DNA from 3 places in the Heliomicrobium sulfidophilum genome. Region 3 is predicted to be linked to each of the others. Evidence: riboswitches for the same ligand, from Rfam matches in the RefSeq annotation. Region 3 holds a riboswitch; each other region holds the start of a gene.

Region 1 (5,800 bases), 1.2 Mb from region 3:
ACCTCAAGCACGACCCCGTTCCTCTCTCCGGTCAAGACCTGCTGAAGGTGCTCTGGTCGAGAAACTTCTGCTTTGATCGCGCCGCCTTTGCCGAACGGGTGGAGGAACTGATGGCCGAGCTGGACGAGCGGATCGCCCAAGGCGTCGGCGCCGCCGCCCAGGGGGCCAAGCGGATCATCGTCACCGGCGTCCCCACCGGTGTCGGCACAGAGAAGGTCATCCGCATCATCGAAGAATCGGGTGCCGCCGTCGTCTTCCTGGAGAACTGCGCCGGCATGAAGCAGTTCCTCGTCACCGTCGATGAGACAAAACCGCCCCTCGAAGCGATCGGCGAGAAGTATTTGGCCACCCCTTGTTCCTGCATGAGCCCTAACACGGATCGCCTGGACCTGCTCGTCCGCCTCGTCGACGAGTACAAGGCCGACGGCGTCGTCGACATCACCTGGCAGGGCTGCCATACCTACAACGTAGAATCGCGCATGGTCCGCGACTACCTGCGGGAGCAGCGCCATATCCCCGTCCTACACATTGAGACAGACTACTCGGAAGGCGACAGCCAGCAGATCCGCACGCGGGTGCAAGCCTACCTGGAGATGCTCGGCGGGGTGTAAAGGCGCGACTACTCCGAGGGGAAAGTAAAACCGCAATTCCCTTTCCAACTGCTGTTGGGAGGAATTGCGGTTTTTTTATTTTTCAAAAAAACAAGTCAAATAAAAAGTTTAATGTATGTGCTAGATGTGCTATCGAAATTTTAAGTTTCCATTAAGCCTTCACTTGAGGAAAAGGGAATACCATGGTAAGCGTCGTAATTGTAATTACAATCACAATTGGAAAGGGTGAGTGGCGATGAAAAGTATCAAGTCATTGTTAGTGGGGTTTACCCTCTTGCTTACCGTGGCGATTTTTGCCGTTCAAACAGCTATCAGTTTTATGTACACCAAGGATAACGTCGATGCATCAGCGCTGTCGCGCATGCGTTTGCAGACGGAGATGGAGGCGGCCCGGTTGGAGTCGCAAATCGCCATCACCGGCGCTATGAGCCAAACCATCGCCAACGATGTGGGCGCTTTAGGTCCCCAACATAGTGAGAGCTTGTTGAACATGGCTCGGGAACACCTGAGGAGCCTGCCCATGAGTGTCGGCGCAGGATTTTGGCTAGAACCAGGCGCCTATCCGGAGAAAGGCACGTACTTCGGCCCCTACCTCTATAAAGAGGGCAATGAGATTAAACTGACTTGGGACTATAGCAACGCTGAGTTTGATTATCATCAATACGACTGGTATAAAGACGGCATGAACAGCCCCGGCGGAGCCGTCTGGAGCGAGCCCTATGTGGACACGGTGACAGGTGTTCCCATGATTACCGCCAGTCATCCTATCCGTTTGGCAGGGAAGAGGATCGGGGTGACTACTGTCGATATTGGCTTGAAGGAACTGACTGAAGCGGTGCGGCAGATTCGCGTCGGCCAGGAAGGCCGCGCATTTATAATAACCCAGCAGGGCTTTTACCTAGCCCACTCCGATGAGAGTAAGAACCTAAAAGATAAAATCCTCGATGAGCAGGATCCCCGGTTGCAGCAGTTTGGAAAACAGGTTGTGGAAGCCAAAGAAGTCGGGTTGGCTTACCTGACGATAAACGGGGTGGCCCAGCATGCCGTTTTTGTGCCGATCGGCAACACAGGGATGAAGCTTGTGTCCGCCATTCCGGAAGCGGAAGTCAATGCGCCGGCGAAACGGTTGCTCTGGACGAACCTCTCCATTTTCCTGCTGGCCGTAGCCCTCTTTGCCCTACTGATGTATCTGCTGATCGAGCGACGTGTGGCCCGTCCGCTGCGACACCTGAAAGAACAGGCAGAACGCGTTGCCCAGGGCGATTTGTCGGTGGCGAAAAACGAAGTTGTTTCTCAAGACGAGTTTGGCCAGTTGGCCCAGTCTTTCGCCACAATGACTGTCAACCTGCGCGGCATCGTCAGCCAGGTGATGGCAGAGTCAAAACAACTGGACGAATCGTCCTGTCACCTGACCGAATCGGCCAACCAGGTGGGTGAGGCGGCGACACAACTCGCCGAAGCTGTCGGAGGGTTGGCGGAAGGCGCCGGCAAACAGGTGGCGGAGGTCGCCCGTTTTCGCGACCATGTGCGAGCCAGCGAATTGCATGTCCATGAGGGGGAAGCGGCCTCACAGACCTTGGCGCAGGATGCCCGCCAATCGACGGCGGCAGCAGCCCAGTGCCACGACACCATCGAAAAAGCGTCCCAGCACCTCCAAGGCGTCAGTCAGTCCGTCGACGCCAGCACGGCGGCGATTCGCCGGCTCAACGGGCTATCCGAGGAAATTGGGGTGATCACCACCTCCATCACCGACATTGCCGAGCAGACGAATCTGCTCGCCTTGAACGCTGCCATTGAAGCGGCGAGAGCCGGCGAGCATGGGCGCGGTTTCCACATCGTCGCCGATGAAGTGCGCAAGCTGGCCGAGGAATCGGCCCGAGCAGCGGCTCAAATCACGAGCCTTGTCAGCAACATGCAGCAGGAGACCTCGGGCACGGTCGATTTGATGAACGCCAACGTGACTTCGATCGGCGAGCAGGTGGGCCTGATCCGGCAAGGGGCCGCAGCGTTGGAGCAGGTCATCGGTTCGGCCATGCGCACAGAGGGCAGCGTTCGTCAGATGCAGGAAGCCGTCAGTTTGATCTCTGCCTCCGTGAAAGCGATGAATGCGTCGGCCGGGGTGATTGAAGGGGTGGCCGGCGAGTTTTCGGCCCTTTCGCAACAACTGGCTGCCTCTACGCAGGAGCAGGCGGCTGTGGCTGAGGAAATGGCCGAACGCAGCAGCCAGCTCAGCCAGTCCTCGCAATCGCTCCAAGAAAAAGCCAAACAATTTCGCCTTGACCCCTAGAGCGCCCTTGTCAGGCTAGACAAGGCCTCCATTTCTGCGCCGAAGTGCTTCGAGATCGAGCAGCGGCTGTCTGAAATCCTTGACATCCCTGTCTTTCACGACCGGCACGGGACGGACATCGTCTCCCTGGCAAGCCTCGTACCCGAGGCGGAGTTGTCGGCAGAGGTGACATCGGTAATCACCCGGGCTGTCGATGAGGTGGCGCGGCGCACCGGCGTGACGAGACCGACTCCCCCTGGGACAGGCGAGGAGGAGAAAAAACAGATTGACAAGCAAAGTTTGTGCTTGTTATACTCAAGCGCGTGACAACCAAATAGGGACTTCTTATCAAGAGATGGCTGAGGGACTGGCCCGATGACGCCCGGCAACCGGTTATGAATAACACGGTGCCAATTCCTGCGGGATGCGACGCATCCTGGGAGATAAGGAGGGGAATAAGCGTGCGCAAAACCTCTTCTTGTCGAAGAGGTTTTTTGTTTTGTTCTATCATTTTTCTCGTGTCACCGAGGTTTTTCATGTTACCGAAGTTTTTTCACATCACTGAAACGAGGAGAAACCCATGATCGAAATCCGCAACCTGAAAAAAGTCTTTCCCACCGCCGGGGGCCCCTTCACAGCCATCGACGGGATCAACCTCACCATCCCTAAGGGGAAGATCTACGGCATCATCGGGCCGAGCGGCGCCGGCAAGAGCACCCTCATTCGCACGATCAACATGCTGGAGCGGCCCAGCGAGGGCAGCGTCATCATCGCCGGCGAGGACATCACCCGCTTTGACGATGGCCGCCTGCGCGCGCTCCGCCAGCAGATCGGCATGATCTTTCAGCACTTCAACTTGCTCACCTCCCGCACCGTCGGCGAGAACATCGCCTTCCCGCTGGAGATCGCCGGCATGGACAAAGGGCAGATCCGGGCGCGGGTGAAGGAGTTGCTGCCCCTCGTCGGGCTGGAAGACAAGGAAGACACCTATGTGGCCCATCTGAGCGGCGGGCAGAAGCAACGCGTCGGTATCGCCAGGGCGCTGGCCAACCACCCGAAGATCCTGCTCTGCGACGAGGCCACTTCGGCCCTCGATCCCCAGACGACTAAGTCTATCCTGCGCCTGATCGCCGACATCAACCGGCGCTTCCACCTGACCGTCGTCCTGATCACCCATGAGATGCAGGTCATCCAGGAGATCTGCGACGAGGTGGCCTTCATCGAAGGCGGCAGGATCATCGAGGCCGGCCCGGTGCGCGAGGTCTTCACCAACCCCCGTTCTCCTGTCGTCAAGGAATTCGTCCGGGGCGCCCGGGAAGGGGGAGACGACGCCAACATCCTCTTCGGGAACATCGACACCGTCCGCGAGACACCCTGCGGCACGCTGCTGCTGGAACTGACCGGCGAAGCGGTCAAGGTCGACGAGGCGCTTGCTTATATTCGCTCCCGCGATGTAAAGGTGGAGGTGATCGACCGTGAATGAGGCATACCTACTGGCGACCTGGGAGACCTTCTACATGGTCATCGCGGCGACAGGTCTTTCGACGCTCCTCGGCATTCCCTTGGGCATCCTCCTGGTCGTCACGGAAAAGGGCGGCGTTCTGCCCAACCGGCTCGTCAACGGCTTCCTCGCTATCGCCGTCAACATTTTCCGTTCCATCCCCTTCATCATCCTGCTGGTGGCCATCCTGCCCCTGACCAAGTTGCTCGTGGGCAGCCGCATCGGCACCCAGGCTGCCATCGTCCCCCTCACCGTCGCCGCCATCCCCTTTGTAGCCCGCATCATCGAAGCCTCCCTCAAAGAGGTCGACAAGGGCATCATCGAAGCGGCCCGCGCCATGGGGGCGACACCGGGACAAATTATCGGCAAGGTGCTCCTGCCGGAAGCGCTCCCCGGCCTGCTGCTGGGGATCATCATCACCTTTGTCACCTTGATCGGCTATTCGGCCATGGCCGGCGCGGTGGGAGGAGGTGGTTTGGGCGATTTGGCGATCCGAGAAGGCTATATGCGCAACAACGGCGATGTGACCTGGGTGACGGTCGTAGTACTGGTGGCCATGGTGCAAATCTTTCAGAGCCTCGGCGACTGGCTCACCGGGCGGATCCGCAAGCGCCGCGGGCTGGTATAAACGCTGACAAAAAAGACGAGAAACGCAACCAATATCACAGCAATAAACAAATAAGGAGTCGTGACAATATGTTCAACCAACTGCTGCAGAAAAAAATCACCCGCCTCATCGGCGGCCTCCTGGTGCTCTCCGTCGCCGCCCTCGGCGCAGCCGGTTGCGGCGCCACATCCGGGGCGAACAGTTCCGGAAGCACTGGCGGACAGCCGGCAGCCTCGAAAACGATCCGCTTCGGCGTCTCCCCCGTGCCCCATGCTGAGATCGCCAAGCTCGCCCAAGACCTCCTGGCCAAAGAGGGCATCGAACTGAAGATCGTCGAGTTCAACGACTATGTGCAGCCCAACCTCGCCCTCGCTGACGGCGAACTGGAAGCCAACTTCTTTCAGCACAAGCCCTACCTGGACACCTTCGCCGCCGAACATAAGCTGGACCTGAAGACAGCCGCCGGCGTTCACGTGGAGCCCATGGGCATTTACTCTAAGCAAGTGAAGAACCTCGCCGACCTGAAGGAAAAGGCCAAAGTCGCCATCCCGAACGATCCGACCAATGGCGGACGCGCTCTGCTGCTTCTCCAATCGGCCGGCCTCATCAAACTGGACCCCAACGCCGGCGTGAAGGCGACGACAAAAGACATCAAAGAAAACTCGAAGGATCTGACCATTACCGAACTGGAAGCGGCCATGCTGCCCAAAGTGCTCGATGACGCCGACATTGCCGTCATCAACACCAACTTCGCCCTCGGCGCCGGTCTCAACCCCCTCAAAGACGCTCTCACGATGGAAGGCAAGGATTCCCCC
Region 2 (5,800 bases), 250 kb from region 3:
TTTGGGGTCCTTTGAGGGTATGTAGGTCCATTTACCGGCTTCTACGCCGCCAATCTCTCTTCCGGGGACGAAGGCAAAGGTCTCTTCCCCGATATGCAGGGTGATCGTTCCTCCCGACAAAAGGGGGGCAACAGGTACGGTAACGGGCGGGACTGCAGGAACCGTGCCAGGTGCTGGCGCTACTGACGCATCGGGCGGTGTTGCCGGTGACTGCGATGTTGATGGTTGTGGCGGTGTCTGCACTGTTGACGGTTGTGGCAGTGTTGATGGCATCGTGCTGGGTGGCGTTGACAGAGAGGGCCTTTCCAGAACCGGTGTTGCTGGCGCGGTCGGTGTCGCCACGGCTGAGGTCCCGGCAGGGGTGGCCATCGTCCCCGACGTGCCCGTGGTGCTAGACGTCGATTGTGAGGTAGAACCAAAGGGCGACGATATGGCGGGGATTGCCGCGCCAGTCGAGGTGGACGCCTTGCCGGGTGTTGTCCCTGTGGCGGTGACGGCGATAAATGGCTGCGGAGCGAATGCCTTTTGCGATGAAACCGCTTCCGCGTCACTGCAAGCGAAGACCTGAACCAAGGCAAGGGCCAGCAAGCAGGAACGAATAGGACCTTTCAAAGAGCCACCTTGAATCAAAAAATCACCTCCGAAAAAATAGGCCTACCAGATGCCATTGAAAAATGGAAAAAATAACCTACTACACTTTTTTATTCATATCGGTGCGGGATTAGAATCGTGAAAACAAAAAATGAGCCGGGAGTTGCTCCCGACTCAGATCGTGAATACGCCTTCAACGTATTTTGCTTCATTTACCTTTTTTCCGGTTCAAAGGTGACCCTTTCCCCATCACAGGTCGCTACCACAGCGCCATGTTTGTCGGCCCGGAAGACTTGTACATTGGCCTTGGTCAGTCTGTCGAGGATTTTTTTATGGGGATGGCCGTAGTCGTTGCCTTCGCCTACAGGAATAAAGGCGTATTTGGGTGATACAGCCTTCAAGAAGGAGGTTGTTGTGGAACTTGAGCTCCCATGATGGCCGACCTTCAGCACGTCGGCTTTCAGGTCATAGCCGCGCGCCAGCATTTCCCCTTCCGATTGCGCTTCGGCGTCTCCCGTCAGCAGGAAGGACACCTTGCCGTAGGTGACTTTGAGGACGGCGCTGTAATCGTTCAGTTCCTCATAGTTTGCCTCGTTGGGAGCCAGGAAGGCGCCGTTAAAATCAGGCGCATCGAGTTTCACGCCGCCTTTGGCCTCGACACGTTTGGCGCCGCTTGCCTTGACGGCGTTAATGAAGTACTCAAAGGTTTTTGTGGTCGTCGTGGCCTTCGGCATATAGACCTGTCCCACAGGGAAGCTTTTGATGACCTTGTCCAGTCCTCCGATATGGTCCTCATGGGGGTGAGTCGCCACGACGGCGGCCAGTTCCTTGACCCCTTGACGCTTCAGGTACTCGAGAACCAGCCGACCATCGTCCACATTGCCGCCGTCGACAAGGACGAAACGCCCGCCGGGAGACTGGAGCAAGATGGAATCAGCCTGTCCCACATCGATGAAATGGACTTTCAATACGCCCTGGGCGGCCGGTTGCGATGAGGCGGTTGAAGTGGATGGCGATCCTGCTGAACCAGGAGCGTTGGCGTTGGGCGCCGATTTGGAACAGCCTGTGAGCGCAAGGATAAGGGCCAGCAGCAACGGAAACAGTGACAGGAAGAGCGGTTTAAACCATCGATGGTGCAACAGAAGGCCTCCTTTTGTTTTTTTGTCTAATTCCACGGCGATGAGCTATTCCCTTCATGAGAGGGCAGGGGCAAGAGGTCGGCGGGCGGATCCGTTTGTAAAAGAACACCAGCTTTTTGGGCGATAAGGCGCTAAGCCGCCAAGCGTAAATTTTCCGTTACCTTTCTTTTTTTCAATTGACGGCGAAGGCTGTCACAGGTACAATAATCTCCAAGCGCTTGCCCTATGGGGGCTTGGCCTGTAATTGAATACACTCATCCAGAGAGGTGGAGGGAAAGGGCCCGATGAAACCCGGCAACCCGTCGCAGCGGTGGGAACTGATGCGACATGGTGCCAATTCCTTCAGGACGGAGACCCGTTCTGGCAGATGAGGCGGATAGAAGTATACCCCCTGCGTCTGCGTAGGGGGTTTTTGCATCCCGCCCCTTTTCCCGCTTGAAGGGTGTTTTTACATGATGAAAAGACAAGAAGGGAGCATAGCCATGACAGAGAAAAAATGGCGCTTTGACACGATCGCCCTGCACGAAGGCCATGTGCCGGACCAGGACACCCTTTCCCGGGCGGTTCCGATTTACCAGACCACATCCTATGCTTTTCGCGATGTGGAGCATGCCGCTAACCTCTTCGCCTTAAAAGAGCCCGGCCACATCTACACCCGCATCGACAACCCGACGACGGACGTGCTGGAGAAACGGCTCGCCGCCCTCGACGGCGGCGTCGGCGCCCTGGCCCTCTCCTCCGGCCAGTCGGCCATCACCTTGTCGATCCTGAACATATGCGCCACCGGAGACGAGATCGTCGCTTCTACGAGCCTCTACGGCGGGACATACAATCTCTTCACCCACACGCTGCCGCGGCTTGGCGTCAAGGTTCGTTTCGTCGATCCCTCGAACCTTGACAATTTCCGGGCCGCCATCAATGAAAAGACAAAAGCGATTTACGGCGAAACTATCGGCAACCCTAAGTGCGATGTGCTGGACATCGAGGGAGTCGCCGCCATCGCCCATGAAGCCGGCATCCCCCTCATCGTCGACAACACCTTCGGCACACCAGCCCTCTGCCGACCCATCGACTTCGGCGCCGACATCGTCGTCTACTCAGCCACCAAGTTCATCGGCGGCCATGGCACCTCCATCGGCGGCGTCATTGTCGATTCAGGCAAGTTTGACTGGGCCCAGAACGAAAAGTTCCCCGGCTTTACCCACCCTGACCCGAGCTACCATGGCATCGTCTACGCCAAGGATATCGGAGCGGCGGCCTTCGTCGTCAAGGCTCGGGTGCAGCTCCTGCGCGACATGGGCAACTGCATCAGCCCCTTTAACTCCTTCCTGCTGCTCCAGGGAGTGGAGACCCTCTCGCTGCGGATGGAGCGCCATGTGAGCAACACCCGCCGCATCGTCGATTTCCTGCGCAACCACCCCCTGGTGGGCTGGGTCTCCTACCCCGAATGTGATGACCACGCCTCTTGCGTTCTGGCGAAAAAATACCTGCCCAAAGGCGCCGGCGCCATCTTTACCTTCGGGATCAAAGGCGGTGTCGAAGCCGGCCGCCGTTTTATCGACAGCTTACAGATTTTCTCCCATCTGGCCAATGTGGGCGACGCCAAGTCTCTCGTCATCCACCCGGCGTCGACGACCCACAGCCAGCTCTCTGAGGAGGCTTTGCGCGCCGCCGGCGTCAGCCCCGATCTGGTGCGCCTCTCCATCGGCCTTGAAGATCCGGATGATCTGATAGAAGACCTTGATCAGGCGCTGCGGGCCGCTGAAGGCCGGGCATAAGAAGGCGGGATCCGAATGAGCACTGGGGCCGTTGCCAACCGGGGGTTGATGAGAAACTGGGATCTGATCGTCCAACCCCAAACGTTCACCTTTGCCGAGGGGTCCGACGCCTTTGTGCTGGAATCGGGCAGCCGGTTCGGCCCCATCACGGTGGTCTATGAGACCTACGGCGTCCTGAACCGGGAGCGTTCCAACGCCATCCTGATCGCTCACGCCCTGACGGGGGACCACCACGCCGCCGGCAAAAACCAACTGGCTGACAAGGCGCCGGGCTGGTGGGACGACCTGATCGGCCCGGGCAAGCCCTTTGACACAAACCGCTTTTTCATCATCTGTTCCAACGTGCTTGGCGGATGCCGGGGAACGACAGGACCGGCCAGTGTCAACGCGGCGACGGGACGGCCCTACGGGATGGACTTTCCCGTCTACACCATCCGGGACATGGTGCGGGTGCAAAAGGCGCTCGTCGATCACCTGGGCATCGAGCGGCTGCTCCTCGTCGCCGGCGGTTCCATGGGCGGCATGCAGGTGCTGGAGTGGGGAGTGACCTACCCGGAGATGATGGACGGCCTGCTGCCTATCGCCACGGCCGGGAGGATGACGGCCATGGGCATCGCCTTCAACGAAATCATGCGCCAGACGATCATGCTCGACCCCGAGTGGAAAGGCGGCGACTACGCGCCTGGGAAGGGACCGGCCCAGGGCCTCGCCATTGCTCGGATGCTCGGCATGGTCACCTACCGGAGCGACGAACTCTTCACTGCCCGTTTCGGCCGGCGGATGACGAACAACCAGCCCAGGGCATATTTTGATTTTGACAACCGCTTCGAAATCGAGAGTTACCTGCACTACCAGGGCGACAAGCTGGTACAGCGCTTCGACGCCAACAGCTACATCTACCTCTGCAAGGCCATGGACCTGCTCGATGTGGGCCGCGGTCGTGGCGGCTACGAAAAGGCCATCGCCTCCATCGCCGCCAGGACGCTCTTCATCGGCGTCGATTCCGACTGGCTCTACCCGCCCGTCTATATGATCGAGATGGCTGAGATCATGAAAAAAGCCGGCTGTGACGCCGACTATTGGGAACTGAAAAGCCCCCACGGTCATGACGCCTTCCTGATCGAGTTCGAGCGGATGCGGCCCGTCGTGGCGTCTTTTGTCAATGGCATTGCGGAAAAGAGACGACTGTGATGCACTCCCAAGCGAAGAATCGATGCGATACCGAAGGAACATCACTTTTTGCGCAACATGCGATCAGAGAGATACAGGCAACAGGTGATGTTAGGTAAAACGTTGCCCTTTCTCGGCAAGCATATAAGGGTATGCGGCAATGATTCAAGCGGAACCTGTTATGCAGACGGAAATCAACGAAGCAGTCATCGAAGCAGTACACCAGCAGGAAAGGGCGCCGCAGGGCGCCCTTTTGTTTTTGGGAAGGGAGGAAAGGCCATGAAAGTCAACATCCTGCTCCCGCTCTTCAACATGATCGTCTTTTTTGCCTGGGGCTTCGCCCTCAAAAAAGGAATGACGGTGGAGTGGCTGTCCGGCTATGACGATGCCAGCAACAAAGAGGGGCTCATCCAATGGGTGTCCAACCAGTTCATCGCCATCGGCGCCGTCTCGCTGTTGCTGTTCTTGGCAGGTCCCGTCATCCCCGAACGCTACGCTTATGTCTACTTCTTCGGGTACCTGCTGGTGCTTGCCCTTTGGCTGAGCCGCATTTCGGATGGTGCGCGGAAGTATTAAATGACAATTCCTGCAATCAATAGAAAAATCCGTTGAAACGGAACGATCGGCGACGAGCGGGTGAGCGCATCGACGAAACATGATGGAAGGTAACCTTATAAATAGATTGAATAAAACATAAAAAACATTTGCGCATGCGAAGGATTTTATTGCCTCGTTCGCGAATAGGAAGACCGTTTCAGACCAGGATTCCCTGTGGAACCCTGGCTTTTTTCTACACCCTTTTCGGGAGTATGAGGAACGGATCGCGAATCGAGGAGTGACGAAGTTGTCCGAATTGCTGCACACCACCATTGGGGACCTGTTGGATCAGACAGCGTCCCGCTATCCCGAAAAGGAAGCTCTGGTCTACACCGATGACCGCAACCTTCGCCTGACCTACGCCCAGTTCCGTGAGAAGGCCGATGAGGTGGCCAAGGGGCTCATGGCCTTAGGCGTGCAAAAAGGGGAGCATATCGCCCTCTGGGCGACCAACTATCCCGAATGGATCTACACCCAGTTTGGCAGCGCCAAAATGGGCGCCGTCTTGGTGACGGTGAACACCAA
Region 3 (5,800 bases):
AAAGTCAGACCACCTGCTCTGGAAGATCCGCATCCAGAACATGCTCAAAGGCTATGAACAGGTCAACCCGGAGGAAGTGACCTCTCACCACCACTGCCGCTTGGGCAAATGGTATTTCGGCGCCGACAACCCCTTCAAACAAGACCCTGACTTTGTCGCTCTCGACGGTCCTCACGCCCGTGTCCACGAGTTTGCTCAAAAAGCGGCCGACGCTTTCCGCGCCGGTCAACTTGATGCAGCCCAGCAGATGCTCGCTGCCTTGGAGAAAAGCTCCGAGGAAGTCCTTCAGCGTTTGAACCGCTTGATCAGCAAAGCGAAGAAGTGATGAAGTGATAGGAACCTCACGGAAGGTGATACTAACCTCTGAAGACAAAGGAGGTTGGAGAGCCATGCCGTTGCGTCCCCAATCCCCCAACGAGAAGACGGGGCTAACGAATGCCAATGTCGATGCCAAGCGGGGCTTGCAGAATTCCGGTGAAGGCGACCCGGAGTCTGTCGATGAGATCCAGGAGTTTGACGGCATCAGCGGGCTTCAAGAGATCGACACGATTCCGGAAATCTCAAAAGATGATGGCTGAGGGATAACTGGATTGCTGGAAAAGTCACAGGGTAATGCTAAGCGAGAAAAATTAAAAGGGCCTGCCGCAGAGGATGTGGCGAGGCCCTTTTTCCATTTTATGTTTTTCGCATGCTTCTCTGTAACAGTGAACTGATGTGTGCGGCAGTTACAGAATCACCAGAACCGTGTAGAGCAGCGCCACGAGGAAGCGGTAGTAGGCGAAGGGCGCCAAGCCGATCCGCTGCAACAGCTTCAGGAACCAGACGATTGCCGCCCAGGCGACGACGAAGGAGACGACAAAGCCCAGGGCAAAGAGGGGCAGGTCAGTCGATTCGAGGTATTGATAGGACTTCAACATGTCGTAGCCGGTGGCCACGGCCATCATCGGCACAGCGACGATGAAGGAGAACTCGGCGGCCACCGCTGAGGTCATCCCGGCCAGCATCCCGCCGGCGATGGTGGCGCCGGAGCGGGAAAAACCGGGCCATAGGGAGAGGCACTGGATAAGGCCGACAAAGAGCGCCTGGCGGTAGTTAATCCGTTCGAGATCGTCAATGGGGCGACGGGGACCGCGCCACCAGGCGGCAGCCAGCATGAGGAGGCCGCCCAGGACGAGGCCGATGACGACCGTCTTATCGGAAAAGAGATAGGTCTTAATCGACTTATGAAAGAGGAAGCCGAAGAGGCAAGCCGGCGCCATGGCGATAGCCACATGCCAGACGTTGAAACCACGGTCATCAAATCGGATGCCGTCGGCGAAGAGGTTCAGGATCAGGTTCAAGAAGCGGTCCCGGTAGAGGACGAGCACCGCCAGGATGGCGCCTAACTGGATAAAGACCTCGAAAGTGGCCGCCTTATCTCCTTCAAAGCCAAGGAGGCTGCCGACGAGGATCATGTGCCCTGTCGACGACACGGGGATGAATTCGGTAAGACCTTCCACGATGCCGAGAATGACGGCGATGAGATACAAGTTTTCCATGGCATTGCCCCCAACCAATCAGATTCCTCTCCTACAATAAGGGGAGCCTGGCCCTAAAGTCAACGGAAAAAGGCGATTTTACCCTTCATAAAACAGGCTGGTGCTCAGATAGCGCTCTCCTGTATCGGGAAGGAGTACAACGATGCGTTTTCCAGCGTTCTCCGGTCGTTTCGCCGCTTCGATGGCGGCGAAGGCGGCGGCGCCAGCCGAGATGCCTACGAGCAGACCTTCCTCCCGGGCCAAGCGGCGGCTGGTGGCGAGGGCGTCCCCATCGACGACCTGCAGGACTTCGTCGATCAACCCCTTCTCATAAACATCAGGAATGAAGCCGGCGCCAATGCCCTGAATCCCGTGGGGTCCCGGCTTGCCGCCCGACAAGACGGGCGATCCGGCCGGCTCGACAGCGATGACCTGGAGGTTAGGGTTTCTCTGTTTCAGCGTTTTGGCCGTTCCCGTGATCGTGCCGCCGGTGCCGACGCCGGCAATGAAGATGTCGACCCGGCCATCGGTGTCCCGCCAGATCTCCTCGCCGGTGGTCACCTCGTGAATGGCCGGATTGGCCGGGTTGGCGAACTGTTGGGGCATGATTGCGCCGGGAGTCTCCTGGACGATCTGCTCCGCCCGTTGGACGGCGCCGCGCATCCCCTCGGCGCCTGGGGTGAGGACCAGTTCGGCGCCAAAGGCCTTGAGAAGGTTGCGTCGCTCGACGCTCATCGTCTCCGGCATGGTCAGGATGAGCCGGTAGCCGCGAACAGCAGCCACCATGGCCAAGGCGACGCCTGTGTTGCCGCTCGTCGGTTCGACGATGACGGCGCCCGGTTTCAACAGGCCCCGTTCTTCAGCATCCATGATCATGTTCAGGCCGATGCGGTCCTTGACGCTGCCGCCGGGGTTGAAGTACTCCAGCTTGGCGATGATCTCTGCCGCAGCATCACCGTCATTGGCGGCGCTGAGAATCCGGCGCAGTCGGACCATCGGCGTATTTCCGATCAACGCGGTCACATCCTGGGCGATCCGTTCCATCGATACCACACTCCTTGCTGCAAAACCAACTATCTAAGTCGGAATATCTTATATTTACTAGACTCCATGATAGAAGCGGTGGGGAATCCTGTCAAGGAAAGGGAGGTTTTTCGCAAAGAAAAGTATTTGTTCAACTGGCGAAAAAACCCTTGACGCCTGGCTATTCTTCCTGTTAATGTATAGTCAATCCGGTTCACACTGGAAAAATCGAATATGATGCTCTTATCAAGAGTTGGTGGAGGGACTGGCCCGATGAAGCCCGGCAACCAGCAGGCATGCCTGCATGGTGCCAATTCCTGCAGGGGAAACCCTGAAAGATAAGACATGCCGTGCGGCTGATGACGGTCTTCTCTTTCAGAGGAGGCCGTTTTTGCGTGGCTATCGGAACAAGCCCCAAGAAAAAATGGGCGAAAAGCTCGAAATGAGATTGAAAATGAATCATTAATCAGGTTATTAAGGAGAGGTTCTGACATGCATATCGATTCACTGTTAGCCCAAGGAGGCAACGGTAAAGATGCCGGCACTGGCGCTGTCAGTTTTCCCATCTACCAGAGCGCGACCTTCCGACACCCGGCTTTAGGGGAAAGCACCGGCTTTGACTACAGCCGCTCTGGCAATCCGACGCGGCAGGTCCTGGAAGAACTGATCGCCCGCCTCGAAGGTGGCCGGCGCGGTCTGGCTTTCGCTTCTGGTTTGGCGGCGATCACCGCTGTCCTCTCCCTTTTCGGCTCTGGCGACCACTTGATCCTTTGTGAAGACTTGTATGGCGGGACCTACCGGCTGCTGGAGCAGGTCTATCGTCCCTGGGGTCTCACGGCCGATTATGTAGATACGAGCGACCCTGAACAGGTGAGAACCGCCGTCACGTCGCGCACAAAGGCCATCTTGATCGAGACGCCCACCAACCCGACGATGAAGATCACGGACCTGCGAGAGATTCGGCGGATTTGCGACGAACAGGGCCTCCTGCTGATCGTTGACAACACCTTCATGAGTCCCTACCTGCAGCGGCCCATCGAATGGGGCGCTCACATCGTCATCCACAGCGGCACCAAGTTCCTGGGCGGCCATAACGATGTCGTGGCCGGGCTCGCCGTAGCGGCCCGAGAGGACCTCGGCGAAAAATTGGCCTTCTATCAAAACGCCTCTGGCGCCGTCCTCGGTCCCTTTGATTCCTGGCTGCTTGTGCGCGGCATGAAGACCTTGGGATTGCGCCTCGACCGGGCGCAGGAAAATGCGACCGCCATCGCCCGCTGGCTGGCAGCGCACCCTGCCGTCGATCAGGTTTACTATCTCGGCCTCGACAACCACCCGGGCAGGGAGGTTCATTTTCAACAAGCCTCCGGTCCTGGGGCGATGATCTCCTTTACCCTCCATGATGCCGCAAAAATCCCGGAGGTGTTGTCACGGATCCGATTGATCGCTTTTGCTGAAAGCCTGGGCGGCGTCGAATCGCTGCTCACCTTTCCAGCCCGCCAGACCCACGGCGATATCCCTGAAGACATCCGCCGACGCTGTGGCGTCACCGACTGTCTACTGCGATTGTCCGTCGGGATTGAAAACGTCGACGATCTGATTTATGACCTGTCCCAGGCCTTGGCCTGAGAGGAGCGAGCGTCCTCTCAGAAAAAAACTTGCCTGCCTACAAAAATGATCATTGACAGATAACCTGCCAGTCTTTAATATTATAAATATAAATCAAATAACTCGGGATTAACCGACGCTGACCGGATAGACCGGAGGCCGAGGCGCTTCGATCCAAACATGGAATCGAAGCCCTTGGCCTCTTTTTGTCTTGGTAAGGGGGAGTGGTATGGACGGTATTCGATTTCCCGGTCTGTTGGCTACGAGGCAGTTCACGCCGGCCGAGGTAAAGGATGAACGGGATTTCAAAAACCTTTGGATATATAGGTGTTTCTTTCATGGGTGTTTTTGTTAAGCGGCCTGAGGCTCCTGCCGGACACGCCGCCAGCCATGTGAACGAAGGTAACGCAAATTGATACGAATTGATAAGGAGGATGTTTTCCATGGCTAAAATCGCCAACAATATCACTGACCTGATCGGCAAGACCCCCCTGGTGCGGTTGAATCGCGTCGCCAAAGGTGTGGAAGCGGATGTAGTCGCCAAGCTGGAGTACTTCAATCCCGGCGGCAGTGTCAAAGACCGCATCGGCTACGCCATGATCAAAGACGCCGAGGAAAAAGGGCTGCTCCATAAAGACTCGGTGATCATCGAGCCGACCAGCGGCAACACCGGCATCGCTCTCTCCTTTGTGGCGGCTGCCCTCGGCTACCGAGTCATCCTGACCATGCCGGAGACCTTCAGCATCGAGCGCCGGAACCTGCTGAAAGCCTATGGTGCCGAACTGGTGCTCACCCCAGGAACGGAAGGCATGAAAGGCGCCGTGCGCCGGGCCGAGGCACTGGCCGCCCAGATCCCCAATGCCTTCATTCCCCAGCAGTTTAACAACCCCGCCAACCCGAAAATTCACCGCGCCACGACGGCTGAAGAGATCTGGGCCGACACGGATGGAAAGATCGATATCCTCGTCGGCGGCGTCGGCACCGGCGGCACCATCACCGGTGTGGGAGAAGCGCTGAAGGCGCGCAAGCCCGGTCTCCAGGTGATCGCCGTCGAACCCTTCGACTCGCCGGTGCTCTCGGGCGGCCAACCGGGGCCCCACAAGATTCAAGGCATCGGACCTGGCTTCGTTCCCCCTGTGCTGAACCTGGAGGTGGCTGACGAGATCTACAAGGTTCGCAATGAAGAGGCTTTTGAAACGAGCCGGCGGATCGCCCGGGAGGAAGGCATTCTCGTAGGGATCTCCTCCGGCGCGGCAGCCTACGCCGCCTTGCAGATTGCCAAGCGGCGGGAAAACGCTGGTAAACTCATCGTCGTTGTCCTGCCCGACACGGGGGAACGTTATCTGAGCACCCCCCTCTTCCAAGAGATGTAATCAACAGCGGGAAAGACACTATTGACATTTGATTCCTGCACGTCCTATACTCACCTTAAATTAAAGTAATCAAGTCGGATTAGTGAAGATTGGGGTGGGGGGATAGGTGTGGTAAAACGAAGCGAACTCAGGAGCGCCCAGGAACCTCCGTCAATCCCCCAAGAGGTGTTGGCCCGGATCGAGAAGGAGATTCGCGCTATGATCTTCGGCACGGTGACGCTGGTGCTGCAAGACGCCCACATCATCCAGATGAACAAGCTGGAGAAGATACGCTTCGACTCT

Evidence for each region. A riboswitch is a leader RNA that binds a small molecule or an ion and turns the genes downstream of it on or off. The one in region 3 is predicted to bind S-adenosylmethionine.
Region 1: linked by a shared signal. The riboswitch ahead of AC0CW1_RS09275 (methionine ABC transporter ATP-binding protein) and the one ahead of AC0CW1_RS14975 (trans-sulfuration enzyme family protein) in region 3 are both predicted to bind S-adenosylmethionine.
Region 2: linked by a shared signal. The riboswitch ahead of AC0CW1_RS16235 (homocysteine synthase) and the one ahead of AC0CW1_RS14975 (trans-sulfuration enzyme family protein) in region 3 are both predicted to bind S-adenosylmethionine.

The regions. Positions count from the first base shown of each region.
Region 1 covers NZ_JBVTZZ010000005.1:751,346-757,145, reverse strand. Annotated here, with positions in the region: gene AC0CW1_RS09285 (double-cubane-cluster-containing anaerobic reductase) at 1-611, shown strand, start outside; gene AC0CW1_RS09280 (methyl-accepting chemotaxis protein) at 847-2,898, shown strand; SAM riboswitch class I at 3,220-3,327, shown strand; gene AC0CW1_RS09275 (methionine ABC transporter ATP-binding protein) at 3,458-4,360, shown strand; gene AC0CW1_RS09270 (methionine ABC transporter permease) at 4,353-5,006, shown strand; gene AC0CW1_RS09265 (MetQ/NlpA family ABC transporter substrate-binding protein) at 5,075-5,800, shown strand, end outside.
Region 2 covers NZ_JBVTZZ010000005.1:2,221,690-2,227,489, forward strand. Annotated here, with positions in the region: gene AC0CW1_RS16220 (VanW family protein) at 1-120, opposite strand, end outside; gene AC0CW1_RS16225 (hypothetical protein) at 164-568, shown strand; gene AC0CW1_RS16230 (ComEC/Rec2 family competence protein) at 804-1,730, opposite strand; SAM riboswitch class I at 1,982-2,104, shown strand; gene AC0CW1_RS16235 (homocysteine synthase) at 2,213-3,508, shown strand; gene metX (homoserine O-acetyltransferase MetX) at 3,524-4,699, shown strand; gene AC0CW1_RS16245 (hypothetical protein) at 4,958-5,254, shown strand; gene AC0CW1_RS16250 (AMP-binding protein) at 5,523-5,800, shown strand, end outside.
Region 3 covers NZ_JBVTZZ010000005.1:1,975,128-1,980,927, forward strand. Annotated here, with positions in the region: gene AC0CW1_RS14955 (methyl-accepting chemotaxis protein) at 1-325, shown strand, start outside; gene AC0CW1_RS14960 (hypothetical protein) at 390-578, shown strand; gene AC0CW1_RS14965 (undecaprenyl-diphosphate phosphatase) at 726-1,538, opposite strand; gene cysK (cysteine synthase A) at 1,617-2,561, opposite strand; SAM riboswitch class I at 2,781-2,885, shown strand; gene AC0CW1_RS14975 (trans-sulfuration enzyme family protein) at 3,033-4,166, shown strand; gene cysK (cysteine synthase A) at 4,589-5,518, shown strand; gene AC0CW1_RS14985 (DUF2292 domain-containing protein) at 5,627-5,800, shown strand, end outside.